DNA from 4 places in the Pseudomonas umsongensis genome. Region 1 is predicted to be linked to each of the others. Evidence: predicted binding sites of a transcription regulator. Region 1 holds the regulator's gene; each other region holds the start of a gene.
The links. Region 1 encodes sigma-54, which starts transcription at its own class of promoters, with help from an activator protein. Its sites were predicted from a motif close to ANTGGCATNNANNTTGCTNT; they were not measured.
Positions count from the first base shown of each region.

Region 2: a site for sigma-54 is predicted at 1,888-1,907, ahead of flgB (flagellar basal body rod protein FlgB). Genes of this name have one in related genera too.
Region 3: a site for sigma-54 is predicted at 1,656-1,675, ahead of glnA (type I glutamate--ammonia ligase). Genes of this name have one in related genera too.
Region 4: a site for sigma-54 is predicted at 1,978-1,997, ahead of HGP31_RS08250 (flagellar hook-length control protein FliK). Genes of this name have one in related genera too.

Region 1 is NZ_CP051487.1:1,024,845-1,028,053, reverse strand. It holds gene lptB (LPS export ABC transporter ATP-binding protein) at 1-360, shown strand, start outside; gene HGP31_RS04470 (RNA polymerase factor sigma-54) at 545-2,038, shown strand; gene hpf (ribosome hibernation-promoting factor, HPF/YfiA family) at 2,114-2,422, shown strand; gene ptsN (PTS IIA-like nitrogen regulatory protein PtsN) at 2,435-2,899, shown strand; gene rapZ (RNase adapter RapZ) at 2,902-3,209, shown strand, end outside.
Region 2 is NZ_CP051487.1:5,447,910-5,451,118, reverse strand. It holds gene HGP31_RS24565 (chemotaxis protein CheV) at 1-723, shown strand, start outside; gene cheR (protein-glutamate O-methyltransferase CheR) at 770-1,597, shown strand; gene flgB (flagellar basal body rod protein FlgB) at 1,949-2,356, shown strand; gene flgC (flagellar basal body rod protein FlgC) at 2,360-2,803, shown strand; gene flgD (flagellar hook assembly protein FlgD) at 2,819-3,209, shown strand, end outside.
Region 3 is NZ_CP051487.1:438,897-442,105, reverse strand. It holds gene thiI (tRNA uracil 4-sulfurtransferase ThiI) at 1-1,441, opposite strand, end outside; gene glnA (type I glutamate--ammonia ligase) at 1,770-3,176, shown strand.
Region 4 is NZ_CP051487.1:1,818,303-1,821,511, reverse strand. It holds gene fliL (flagellar basal body-associated protein FliL) at 1-483, opposite strand, end outside; gene HGP31_RS08250 (flagellar hook-length control protein FliK) at 649-1,929, opposite strand; gene HGP31_RS08245 (Hpt domain-containing protein) at 2,031-2,381, opposite strand; gene HGP31_RS08240 (ATP-binding SpoIIE family protein phosphatase) at 2,412-3,209, opposite strand, start outside.

The DNA.
Region 1 (3,209 bases):
CAGGAGTTCCACATCAGCCACATCCGCGACAACCTCGGCATGAGCCTGTCCGGTGGCGAACGCCGTCGCGTGGAAATCGCCCGGGCACTGGCCACCAACCCGAAATTCATCCTGCTCGACGAACCGTTCGCCGGCGTTGACCCGATCTCCGTGGGTGACATCAAGCAGATCATCCACCACCTCAAGGCCAAGGGCATCGGCGTACTGATCACCGACCACAACGTCCGCGAAACCCTGGATATCTGCGAAACCGCCTATATTGTCAACGATGGTCAACTGATCGCCGAAGGCGACGCTGAAACCATCCTGGCCAATGACCTGGTGAAAGAAGTGTACCTGGGGCATGAATTCCGCCTGTAAGCATCGCGGTGTCCGGCGAGTCGGCAGAGCGCTTGGCGCAATAAAAAATCAACCTTTTTTTATTGTTACAGCGCTCTAGGCAAACGCCGCGGTTTCGGGCATATAATTTGCTTATGTTTGGCGCTCCGGCGCCCTGTAGTGGATGGCGCATGTGCGCCGGCGAATAAGGTGTTAAGCCCCTGCCATGAAACCATCGCTAGTCTTGAGAATGGGCCAGCAGCTGACGATGACACCGCAGCTGCAACAGGCCATCCGCCTGCTCCAATTGTCGACCCTGGACCTGCAACAGGAAATCCAGGAGGCCCTGGAGTCCAATCCGATGCTCGAGCGCCAGGAAGAAGGCGACGACTTCGACAATTCCGACCCGCTGGCCGACAACGCCGAACACAAACCCAGTACCGACACCCAGGAACCCTCCTACCAGGAAAGCGCCACGACCGTCGATAATATCGAGGAAGGCGACTGGAACGAGCGCATTCCCAACGAACTGCCTGTCGACACCGCCTGGGAAGACGTCTACCAGACCAGCGCCAGCAGCCTGCCGAGCAACGATGACGACGAGTGGGATTTCACCACCCGCACATCAGCCGGCGAGAGCCTGCAAAGCCACCTGCTGTGGCAATTGAACCTGGCACCGATGTCCGACACCGATCGCCTGATCGCCGTGACCCTGATCGACTGCATCAACAACCAGGGCTACCTGGACGAGACGCTGGAGGAAATCCTCGAAGCCTTCGATCCGGAACTGGACATCGAACTGGACGAAATCGAAGCCGTCCTGCACCGCATCCAGCAATTCGAACCTGCCGGCATCGGCGCACGCAACCTGGGTGAATGCCTGCTGTTGCAATTGCGCCAACTGCCCGCCAAGACGCCTTGGCTGGCCGAAGCCAAGCGCCTGGTCACTGACTATATCGACTTGCTCGGCAGCCGCGACTACAGCCAGCTGATGCGCCGCATGAAGCTCAAGGAAGATGAGCTGCGCCAGGTGATCGAGCTGGTCCAGAGCCTCAACCCGCGCCCGGGCTCGCAAATCGAGTCGACCGAAGCCGAATACGTGGTTCCGGACGTGATCGTGCGCAAGGATAACGAACGCTGGCTGGTGGAGCTCAACCAGGAGTCGGTGCCCCGCCTGAGGGTCAACGCCCAGTATGCGGGCTTCGTTCGTCGTGCCGACACCAGCGCCGACAACACCTTCATGCGCAATCAACTGCAGGAAGCCCGCTGGTTCATCAAGAGCCTGCAAAGCCGCAACGAAACCCTGATGAAAGTGGCCACGCAGATCGTCGAGCATCAGCGCGGCTTCCTGGAGTATGGCGACGAAGCCATGAAGCCATTGGTCCTGCATGACATCGCCGAAGCGGTCGGCATGCATGAGTCGACGATTTCGCGGGTTACCACGCAGAAATTCATGCATACCCCTCGGGGCATTTATGAACTGAAATACTTTTTCTCCAGTCACGTCAGCACCTCCGAGGGCGGAGAATGCTCGTCCACGGCGATTCGCGCGATCATCAAAAAACTGGTGGCGGCGGAAAATCAGAAAAAGCCGTTGAGTGACAGCAAGATCGCTGGTTTACTGGAGGCACAAGGCATTCAGGTGGCTCGCCGCACCGTCGCCAAGTACCGCGAATCCCTCGGGATCGCGCCTTCGAGCGAACGCAAGCGGTTGATGTAGGGCCACGCCACAGCGTTCCAGTGGCAGATCATCTGGATCTGCCGCTTTATGCACTGGCAACGAAGGAGAAGCTGTATGCAAGTCAACATCAGTGGACACCAACTGGAAGTGACCAAGCCCCTGCGTGAATACGTCGAGCTCAAGTTCAAGAAGCTCGAGGGGCATTTCGACAAGATCACCAACGTGCAAGTCACGATGTGCGTCGAAAAGTTGAAGCAGAAAATCGAAGCCACGCTGCATATACCCGGCAATGAGGTCGTCGCCAACGCGGAACATACCGATATGTACGCGGCAATCGACGCACTGACCGACAAGCTGGATAAACAACTCAAAAAGCATAAGGAAAAGACTCAGAGCCTCCTCCAGGGCGCTACGGGTCGTTAACACTCCCAACCCATGATCCGACTTGAAAGCATCCTGACCCCCGGCCGTTCCCTGGTGAACGTGCCGGGCGGCAGTAAAAAGAAAGCCCTCGAGCAAATTGCCAACCTCATCCATCGCGAAGTGCCGGATCTGGCCATGCAGGATGTTTTCGAGAGCCTGGTCGCCCGTGAAAAACTCGGCTCCACCGGCTTTGGTAATGGCATCGCCATTCCCCACTGCCGTCTAAAGGGCTGTGATGCGCCCATCAGTGCCTTGATGCACCTGGACGCCCCTATCGATTTCGACGCCATCGACGGCGCTCCGGTTGACCTGTTGTTCGTGCTACTGGTCCCGCAAGCCGCTACCGATGCGCACCTTGAGTTGTTGCGCCAGATTGCCAGCATGCTCGACCGCAAGGACGTGCGCGACAAACTGCGCAACGCTGCGAGCAATCAAGCCTTGTATCAGGTTGTCCTGGACGAGCAAAACGGGCAGTAATCATGCGCTTGATCATCGTCAGCGGCCGCTCCGGCTCAGGTAAAAGTACCGCCCTCGACGTCCTCGAGGACAACGGCTACTACTGCATTGACAACCTGCCTGCCGGGTTGCTGCCTGAACTGGCCGAGCGAGCGCTGATACACACCGAACTGGCACAGCCACTGGTTGCCGTGTCCATCGATGCTCGCAACCTGCCAAGCCACTTGTCGCGGTTCCCCGAGTTACTGGCAGAAGTGCGCAGTCGCCACATCCAGTGCGATGTCCTCTACCTGGATGCCGACGAAGAAACCCTGCTCAAACGTTTCTCGGA
Region 2 (3,209 bases), 2.3 Mb from region 1:
CCGATCCTTGATCTGGCGATGGCGACCGGTTCCGGTGGCTTGAAGGACAAGAACAACCCCTTCGTGATCATCACGGAGTACAACACCAAGACCCAGGGATTCCTGGTTCGCTCGGTGGAACGCATCGTCAACATGAACTGGGAGGAGATTCATCCACCACCCAAGGGCACCGGACGTGATCACTACCTGACGGCGGTGACCCGGGTCGACAACCAGTTGGTGGAAATCATCGACGTCGAAAAGGTACTGGCGGAAGTGGCGCCGACCCCGGAAGCGATCTCCGCTGGCGTGGTGGATGTCGAGACCCAGCACAAGGCGCTCTCCTTGCGCGTGCTGACGGTCGATGATTCGTCAGTGGCGCGCAAACAGGTCACCCGGTGCCTGCAAACGGTCGGTGTTGATGTGGTGGCGTTGAACGACGGTCGCCAAGCGCTGGATTACCTGCGCAAACTGGTCGACGAGGGCAAGAGGCCAGAGGAGGAGTTCCTGATGATGATTTCCGACATCGAGATGCCGGAAATGGACGGATACACCCTCACGGCGGAGATCCGCAACGACCCTCGCATGCAAAAGCTTCATATCATCCTGCATACTTCGTTGTCGGGTGTATTCAATCAGGCGATGGTCAGGAAGGTCGGTGCCGATGACTTCCTGGCCAAGTTCCGTCCTGATGACCTGGCATCCCGGGTAGTCGACCGGATCAAGGCAGCAGACATCAGCTAGGGGCGTTCGGCCCCCGGCAGTCAACACGATTTTAGAGGCGGCAGCATTGTCTACGGGTAATTTGGATTTCGAACAGTTCCGGGTGTTCCTGGAAAAAGCCTGTGGCATTTTGCTCGGTGAAAACAAGCAATATCTAGTCTCCAGCCGTCTCAACAAACTGATGGAGCAGCAAGGCATCAAGTCCCTGGGTGAGCTGGTCCAGCGCATTCAGACCCAGCCGCGCAGCGGGTTGCGCGAGATGGTGGTGGATGCAATGACGACCAACGAAACCCTGTGGTTTCGTGATACCTATCCGTTTGAAGTCTTGAAAAACAAGGTGCTGCCCGAAGCGATCAAGGCCAGCCCCGGTCAGCGTCTGCGGATCTGGTCGGCGGCCTGCTCGTCGGGTCAGGAACCGTATTCGCTGTCGATGTCCATCGATGAGTTCGAGCGGTTCAATGCCGGGCAGTTGAGAATGGGCGTACAGATCGTTGCCACCGACCTGTCGGGCACCATGCTGAACAACTGCAAGACCGGCGAGTACGACAGCCTGGCCATCGGTCGCGGCTTGTCTCCCGAGCGGCTGCAGCGTTATTTCGACCCCAAGGGGCCGGGGCGCTGGGCCATCAAGGCGCCGATCAAGAGCAGGGTCGAGTTTCGCTCGTTCAACCTGCTGGACAGCTACGCCGGCCTTGGCAAGTTCGACATCGTGTTCTGTCGCAATGTGCTGATCTACTTCTCCGCCGAAGTGAAGAAGGACATCCTTTTGCGCATTCACAGCACGTTGAAGCCGGGAGGTTATCTGTTCCTCGGTGCTTCCGAAGCGCTGAACGGATTGCCGGACCATTACCAGATGGTCCAATGCAGCCCGGGGATTATTTACCAGGCGAAGTGATGCAAGCGCGACAGGCATAAAAAATGGGAGCCCACAGGGCTCCTTTTTTATGCCTGTCGCGCTTGCATCACGTAGGAGCTGCCGAAGGCTCGGGCCGCGTTCGGACGATCTTTTGGACTTGATCTTAAAAAACAAAATCAAAAAATCGCAGCCTGCGGCAGCTCCTACAGGGTATGTGTTGTCCACGGGAAGCGGCAGAAAAGCGGCATCCAGCGGAAACCGGTTGCCGCTTTTCTGTCGTTGCCGCATGGGTCGTTGCCCGCAAAGCCCCGGTTTATGGGGTTTTCTAAATTGGCATGACGCTTGCTTTGACCATCTCACGAAAAACAGGTCAGCCGAAGGTTTCCCGCCATGAGCATCAGCTTCGATAAAGCGCTCGGTATTCACGAAAAGGCATTGGGCTTCCGCGCTCAGCGTGCCGAAGTCCTGGCCAACAACATTGCCAACGCCGACACCCCCAACTACAAGGCTCGGGACCTGGAGTTCTCGAAAGTGCTCGAGGCGCAGAACGACAAGGCCAAGAATGGCACCTTCGCCTTGAACATGACCAACAGCCGTCACATCGAGGCCCAGGGCCTGGGCAATGGCGACGAGTCGCTGATGTACCGCACGCCGATGCAACCGTCGATCGACCAGAACACCGTGGACGCCCAGCTGGAACAGTCGAACTACGCAGAAAACTCGGTCAACTTCCAGGCCAGCTTCACCCTGCTCAACAGCAAATTCAAAGGGCTGGTGTCAGCCCTGCGCGGAGAATAAGTCATGTCTCTCTCCAGTGTTTTCAACATTGCCGGTAGCGGCATGAGTGCCCAGACCACGCGCTTGAACACCGTGGCTTCGAACATCGCCAACGCCGAGACCGTCTCGTCGAGCATCGACCAGACCTACCGTGCGCGTCACCCGGTGTTCGCCACCATGTTCCAGGGCGCTCAAGGTGCTGGCAGCGATTCTCTGTTCCAGAACCAGGACGCAGCCGGGCAAGGCGTGCAGGTACTGGGCGTGGTCGAGGACCAGAGCAACCTTGAGGCACGCTACGAGCCGAACCATCCGGCCGCCGATGCCAAGGGCTATGTCTACTACCCGAACGTCAACGTGGTGGAAGAAATGGCTGACATGATTTCCGCGAGCCGTTCGTTCCAGACCAACGCCGAAATGATGAATACCGCCAAAACCATGATGCAGAAGGTCCTGACCCTCGGTCAGTGATAAGGGGCGACTCAGATGAGTGTTACCGATACCACCAGTGGTCTGAGCCTCAACGACATCCTGGCCAACTCGTCGATCAAGACCAATACCAATTCCGACAGCCTCACATCGGCGGCCAGCAGTGCCACGGGCAAGAAGGCCCTGGGCAAGGATGCGTTCCTGCAATTACTGGTGACCCAGCTGAAAAACCAGAACCCGCTGGAGCCTCAGGGCAACGGCGAGTTCGTGGCACAACTGGCGCAGTTCAGCAGCCTGGAAGGCATCACCACGCTCAACGATACCGTGTCCGGCATCGCTGGCAACTACAACTCGTCCCAGGCATTGCAGGCTTCGGCACTGGTCGGGCGTTCCGTCATCGCACCGGGCGACAAGGCCGTGGTCGACACCACGAAGGGCATGACCGGTT
Region 3 (3,209 bases), 590 kb from region 1:
AAACGCGCACATTGGCATGTCCCTCACTGAGCAAATGGTGGGCATGCAGGCGACTCATCACGCCTTTGTCGCAATAAAGCAGGTACTGGCGAGTAGGGTCCAGTTCCTTGAAACGAGCGTTCAGTGCATAAAACGGCATCGTTTGTACCTCGATGCCAGCAAGGTCCAGCGGGTCGTCTTCAGCGGCATCCGGGTGACGGATGTCGATCACGATCTGACCGGCCAGCGCTTCGCTGACTTCTTCAATTTGCAGGTCCTGGCCCAATTCGTCGATCACGCGATCGATCGGTACCAGTTTGGCGTTCTCGAGCGCACGCTCAAGGACTGCCATGTCGAATTCTTTCTCTTCGTGCTCCACCCGATGGCGCTTGGCAGCAGTCTTGGGGTTCACCGAGATGACCCCGCAGTACTCCGGCATGTGCCTGGCGAAGTCGGCGGTGCCGATTTCGTTGGCCAGGTCGATGATGTCCTGCTTGTGGCTGGCGATCAGCGGACGCAAGACCAGCTTGTCGGTCACGCAATCGATCACGGACAGGTTCGGCAGGGTCTGGCTCGATACCTGGGAGATCGCCTCTCCGGTGACCAACGCGTCGATGTGCAGTCGATCGGCAATTTGGGAGGAAGCGCGCAACATCATACGCTTCAATACTACGCCCATATGACTGTTATCGACTTTGCCGAGAATTTCTCCCAGCACTTCTTCGAACGGCACACTGACAAATAACACGCGTTGCGAGCTGCCGTACTTCTTCCAGATGAAATGCGCGACTTCCATGACGCCCAATTCGTGTGCACGCCCACCCAGGTTGAAGAAGCAGAAATGCGCCATCAGGCCGCGGCGCATGATCTGGTAGGCGGCGACGGTGGAATCGAAGCCGCCGGACATCAGCACCAGCGTCTGCTCCAGCGCACCCAGCGGATATCCGCCAATACCGTTGTGTTGGCTATGGATCACGAACAACCGTTGGTCGCGAACTTCGATGCGCACTTCGATTTCAGGCTTTTTCAGGTCAATCCCGGCGGCACCGCACTGTCGGCGCAACTGGCTGCCGACATATTTCTCGATGTCAATCGAGCTGAACGGGTGCTTGCCGGCACGCTTGCAACGCACCGAAAAAATCTTCCCGGCCAGCGCATCACCGTAGTGCTGCTTGCACTTCTCGACGATGTCATCGAAGTCACGCAGCGGGTACTCGTCGATTTGCAGGAAATGCGCAATGCCCGGCATGCAGCTCAGGCGCTCACCCATCTCCTTCAGGGCCTTGGGCTCGCTGACACGGGTCTCCAGCTCGAGATTGTCCCACACGCCGTTCACCACCACAGCCGGGTCCAGATCGCGGAGCACGGCACGGATGTTCTTGGCCAACTGGCGGATAAAACGCATCCGTACCGGGCGGCTCTTGATGGTGATCTCTGGAAAGACTTTTACGATTAATTTCATGGAAACAGCGCGCGCGAGGCCTGCCGAAAAAGGGGGGCGCGGATTATAGCGGAAATTGCTCAAGGTTTAACCAGTTAATATGCAGAAGGTTTTGCGCGCACCAAAACGGGTCATTTATTGAAACGAGCGCCACATTGTAGGGCGGTATTTTCCGCATTAAGGTGCTTTACCGCCTTAAAAGCGTGAATTCGGGGCAAAAATCCCATGGTGGGGCACTGGCATGCAATTTGCTCCCTTGTGAGGCAGGTTGCCTTGGCAGAGTATTCGCGCCGGCATCACAAACATCTAAGGGCATCCACTACCAGCCCTAATCCACCCGGAGGACACTATGTCGAAGTCGGTTCAACTCATCAAAGATCATGACGTCAAGTGGATTGATCTGCGCTTCACAGACACCAAGGGCACTCAGCACCACGTGACCATGCCGGCTCGCGACGGGCTGGATGAAGACTTCTTCGAAGTCGGCAAGATGTTCGACGGCTCCTCCATCGCTGGCTGGAAAGGCATTGAAGCTTCCGACATGATCCTCATGCCGGACGACAGCACTGCCGTACTGGACCCGTTCACCGAAGAGCCGACCCTGATCCTGACCTGCGACATCGTCGATCCTTCGAGCATGCAAGGCTACGATCGCGACCCACGTGCGATCGCCAAGCGCGCTGAAGAACACCTGAAAGCCTCCGGCATTGGCGACACCGTATTCTGCGGTCCGGAGCCAGAGTTCTTCATCTTCGACCAGGTGAAGTTCAAGTCCGACATTTCCGGTTCCATGTTCAAGATCTACTCCGAACAAGGTTCGTGGATGTCTGACCAGGACATCGAAGGCGGTAACAAAGGTCACCGTCCAGGCGTCAAAGGCGGCTACTTCCCGGTTCCACCGTTCGACCACGACCACGAAATCCGTACCTCCATGTGCAACGCACTGGAAGAAATGGGCCTGACCGTCGAAGTTCACCACCACGAAGTGGCAACTGCCGGCCAGAACGAAATCGGCGTCAAGTTCAACACCCTGGTGAAGAAAGCCGACGAAACCCAAACCCTGAAGTACGTCGTGCACAACGTAGCCGATGCCTACGGCCGCACCGCTACCTTCATGCCTAAGCCCCTGTACGGCGACAACGGTTCGGGTATGCACGTTCACATGTCCATCTGGAAAGATGGCAAGAACACCTTCGCAGGCGAAGGTTATGCCGGCCTGTCCGATACCGCCCTGTACTTCATCGGCGGCATCATCAAGCACGGTAAGGCCCTGAACGGCTTCACCAACCCGGCGACCAACTCCTACAAGCGTCTGGTTCCAGGTTTCGAAGCTCCGGTCATGCTGGCCTACTCGGCCCGTAACCGTTCCGCCTCGATCCGTATTCCTTACGTGTCGAGCCCGAAAGCCCGCCGTATCGAAGCGCGCTTCCCGGATCCGGCTGCCAACCCGTACCTGTGCTTCGCCGCACTGATGATGGCTGGCCTGGACGGCATCCAGAACAAGATCCACCCTGGCGACGCAGCTGACAAAAACCTGTACGACCTGCCGCCTGAAGAGGCGAAAGAGATCCCACAAGTTTGCGGCAGCCTGAAAGAAGCCCTGGAAGAGCTGGACAAAGGTCGTGCGTTCCTGACCAAAGGCGGCGTTTTCAGCGACGACTTCATCGACGCCTACATCGCCCTGAAAAGCGAAGAAGAAATCAAGGTTCGTACCTTCGTACACCCACTGGAATACGAGCTGTACTACAGCTGCTGATCCGGTAGCGCCTGCGCAAGCGGCGTGACAAAG
Region 4 (3,209 bases), 790 kb from region 1:
AGTGAAAAGCAACTGTTCGATCACCACTTTGCCGAGCTCTTTCTGCGCCACTTCCTGGACGCTGGCGGTGGCCTTCTGGCGCAACATTTCCTGGCCGACCGGCGAGGCGAGGGTCGCGAAATCCTGACTGGAGAACAGCATCACCAGGTTGTTGCGGATCACCGGCATGTGCACCTTGAGCGCGTCCAGATCCGCTTGGTTGCGCGCAAGCATGGTAATGCTCACTTGCATGTAGCGCTGGCGTCCGTTCTGGTTGTAGTTGGCCACGAACGCCGGGGCCATCGGCTCGAAAACGGCAGGCTGCTTGCCCACGGGGGTGGTTTCGGCCACGACGGCAGGCTTGCTCTGGGCACTGTGCATGAAGTACCAGGTCGCCCCCACGGACAAGCCGATCGCCAGCAACAGCGCCACCACGATCAAGATGATCAGCTTGAGTTTGCCTTTGGTTGCGGGGTCTTTTACTGCTGCGTCGCTCTTCGCCATGCCAATAATCCGTCACTATTCGGTTTTTACAGTCGCGCGACTAGGCAAGAGCAAGTGTTATGCCAGAAGCAAAAGATCGCAGCCTGCGGCAGCTCCTACATTGGACTGCGTACATCCTGTAGGAGCTGCCGAAGGCTGCGATCTTTTAGGGGGCGCCGCGAATTATCAGGCGTAATAATCGACTGCGCTGGAGCCAATCACGCTAGTCGGGCTGGCCGCAACTTGGGTAACGCTGGCCGAAAGCTCGTCATCCATCGAATCAAGGCGACCGCCGCCAGCACTGGCGCGTCCACTCTGCGCCTGCTGATGTTGCGCCTGGTCCTGGGATCCCCGGGACTGGTCCGAGACGTTGACGTCAACCTGGCCCATGCCCTGCTGGGTGAACATGTCGCGCAAACGCTGCATCTGCCCGTCCAGCGCTTCACGCACGCCCGGATGCGCGCTCATGAACGTCACCTGGGTCTGCTGATCGGGCACCATGTTCACCCGAATGTCGAGACGGCCGAGTTCGGCCGGCTGCAACTGGATGTCGGCCGCCTTGAGATTGGCGCTGGACAGGTACATGACCCGATTCACCACTTCTTCCGTCCAACCGCTCTGATGCATCGCGATGGGCTGGTTGACCGGCAGGGCGTTGGCGGTTTTTGGCGTCGCTGCCTGGGTCAGTGCCGCCAGGCGGTCGGCGAAATCGTCGACCCGGGTATCGCTGCTGGCAGACTTGAGGTCCTTGAGCCCATCATCGATCAGGCCACTGAAGGCCTGGTCGCCGCCCTGGTCGGTACTGTCCATGTCGGTTTGCACGTCGAGCATGTTCGCCATGCCAGCGGCGAAGGTCTGCGCCGCCGTCCGTTCACCGTCGACCTCGGTCGGAGCTGCCTTGGGTTGTGCCTGGCTTGAGGCCGAGACATGGCCACTCTGCTCCATGGCCATGCGCAGGGCTGGCAGGGCGTCCAGTGGGTCGGCTTCGGGATCGAATCCTGTGTCAGTGGCGGGGACGATTGGCGGGATGACCGCCGCAACGGGCGCTTCGACGGCTGGTTGATCAGCCACAACAGGCGCCGCGATGACAGGCACCTCGACAGGATCAACCGGCGCAGCTTCGACGCCCCCTGCCTGTTCGTCCGTCGCATCGGCGCTGTCCTGCTTGTCGTCGGCTTGCGCCGGCTTGTCGGCGGGCAAGCTTTTGCCGCTATCGGCAACGACAGGCTCCTCGGCGGCAGCGTTATCCTTGACGTCGTCCTTTTTACCGAGGCTGTCGGCAGCCTTGTGAGGTTGTGGTTTCGAAGGTCCGTCAGCAGCCGGGTTCCGGCCTTGTGCGGCGTACACCTGAGAGAAGCTCGACGCCTTGTCCCCGGGCTCGGCGGCGACCTTCGTGGAAGGGGCGGCGGCGGCCTGACTCTTGGCCTGAGCGGCGGCCTGAAGAAGAGAATTTGGGGTAAAGGGCATTTAACGGTCTCCGCTGCACTGGGATCGTAGGTACAGTTGCAAGAGTTAATAGCAAGGGGCGGGCCAGTTTCGCCTGATGGCGACGAAAAGCGTCTTGCGCCTCAGCTTTCCGCCAGGGACCGTTGCCGCTCAGCTTCGTAAAGAGGCCGAACGATCGCGAACTCAAGGTCGATTGCAGTGATCAGCTCCTGGATTTCGGAGGGCGAAAGCTTTTCAGCATTTTTCTCAAGTTCGCCACATAGCGCGACAAGCTTGACGGCGCCCATGTTGCTGCTGCTGCCTTTGAAGCTGTGCGCCACGTCTACGAGCTGCGCAGCTCTCCCTGCCTCGCGCAACGCTTGAAGGCGCTCTTCGGAATCGGCGAGAAAGGTATCCAGCAACTGCGGATACGCGTCCTCCATGACCTCGCGCAACTCGTTCAGCGCGTCGAGGTCCAGATGTTCATCAGCCACTTGTTCGCTCCTTGATCAAGAATTTATGGATTATGCCAGAGCCTTCCAGAGAAACTCCACGCGGGCACTTCGACCATCGTCAGACCAGCTTGCATTATGACCCAACTGACGGATCAGACTGACTCCACGTCCAGACAGACGGACAGGATCGACAGGACGTTCCAGTACCCGCCCGACATCAAATCCCTTGCCGCTGTCCTCGACGCGAATTGCCAGGCATCCACCCTCGCCTTGCGGGGTAACCTGCAAATGCACCCGGACATAACCGTCCTCAAGCTCGTCCAGGCGTGCATTGCGTTGGTGATAATAGCGGGTGAAACCCGACACATCGTGCTTAAGGCTCGAGTCCAGGCCTAGCACTCCATGCTCCAGGGCGTTGGAGTACAACTCGGCCAGAACGCTGTAGAGCGCCCCGCTTTGAGCCCGCAGACCGTGCACTTCCTGCAGCAGTTGCAAGAGATGGGGCAACGGATTGAAGCGCTTGAGCGTCGCAGCGCGAAACTCGAAACTGGCCGACCAGTCCAGAGGGCAGGACTGGCCACTGTCGGAATAGATCGGCAGCGGCGGGCTCGCCTGAGTGGGCGCAGGCAGGCTGACCTCGACCATGCTGACGTCGTCGCGCGCCTCACCACGAAAGTCCCGAAGCGCCTGCTCGATATCCTCGAACAAGGTGTCGGGTTGACGATTGGCGGCAAATACCTGCTGCAACCGCTGCACACCAAACAGCTGGTCATCGGCGTCGCAGGTATCGATCACCCCGTCGGACAACAGGAATATCCGATCACCCGGGGCCATCGGAAACACTTCGGTGCGATCATCGAAGGTGGG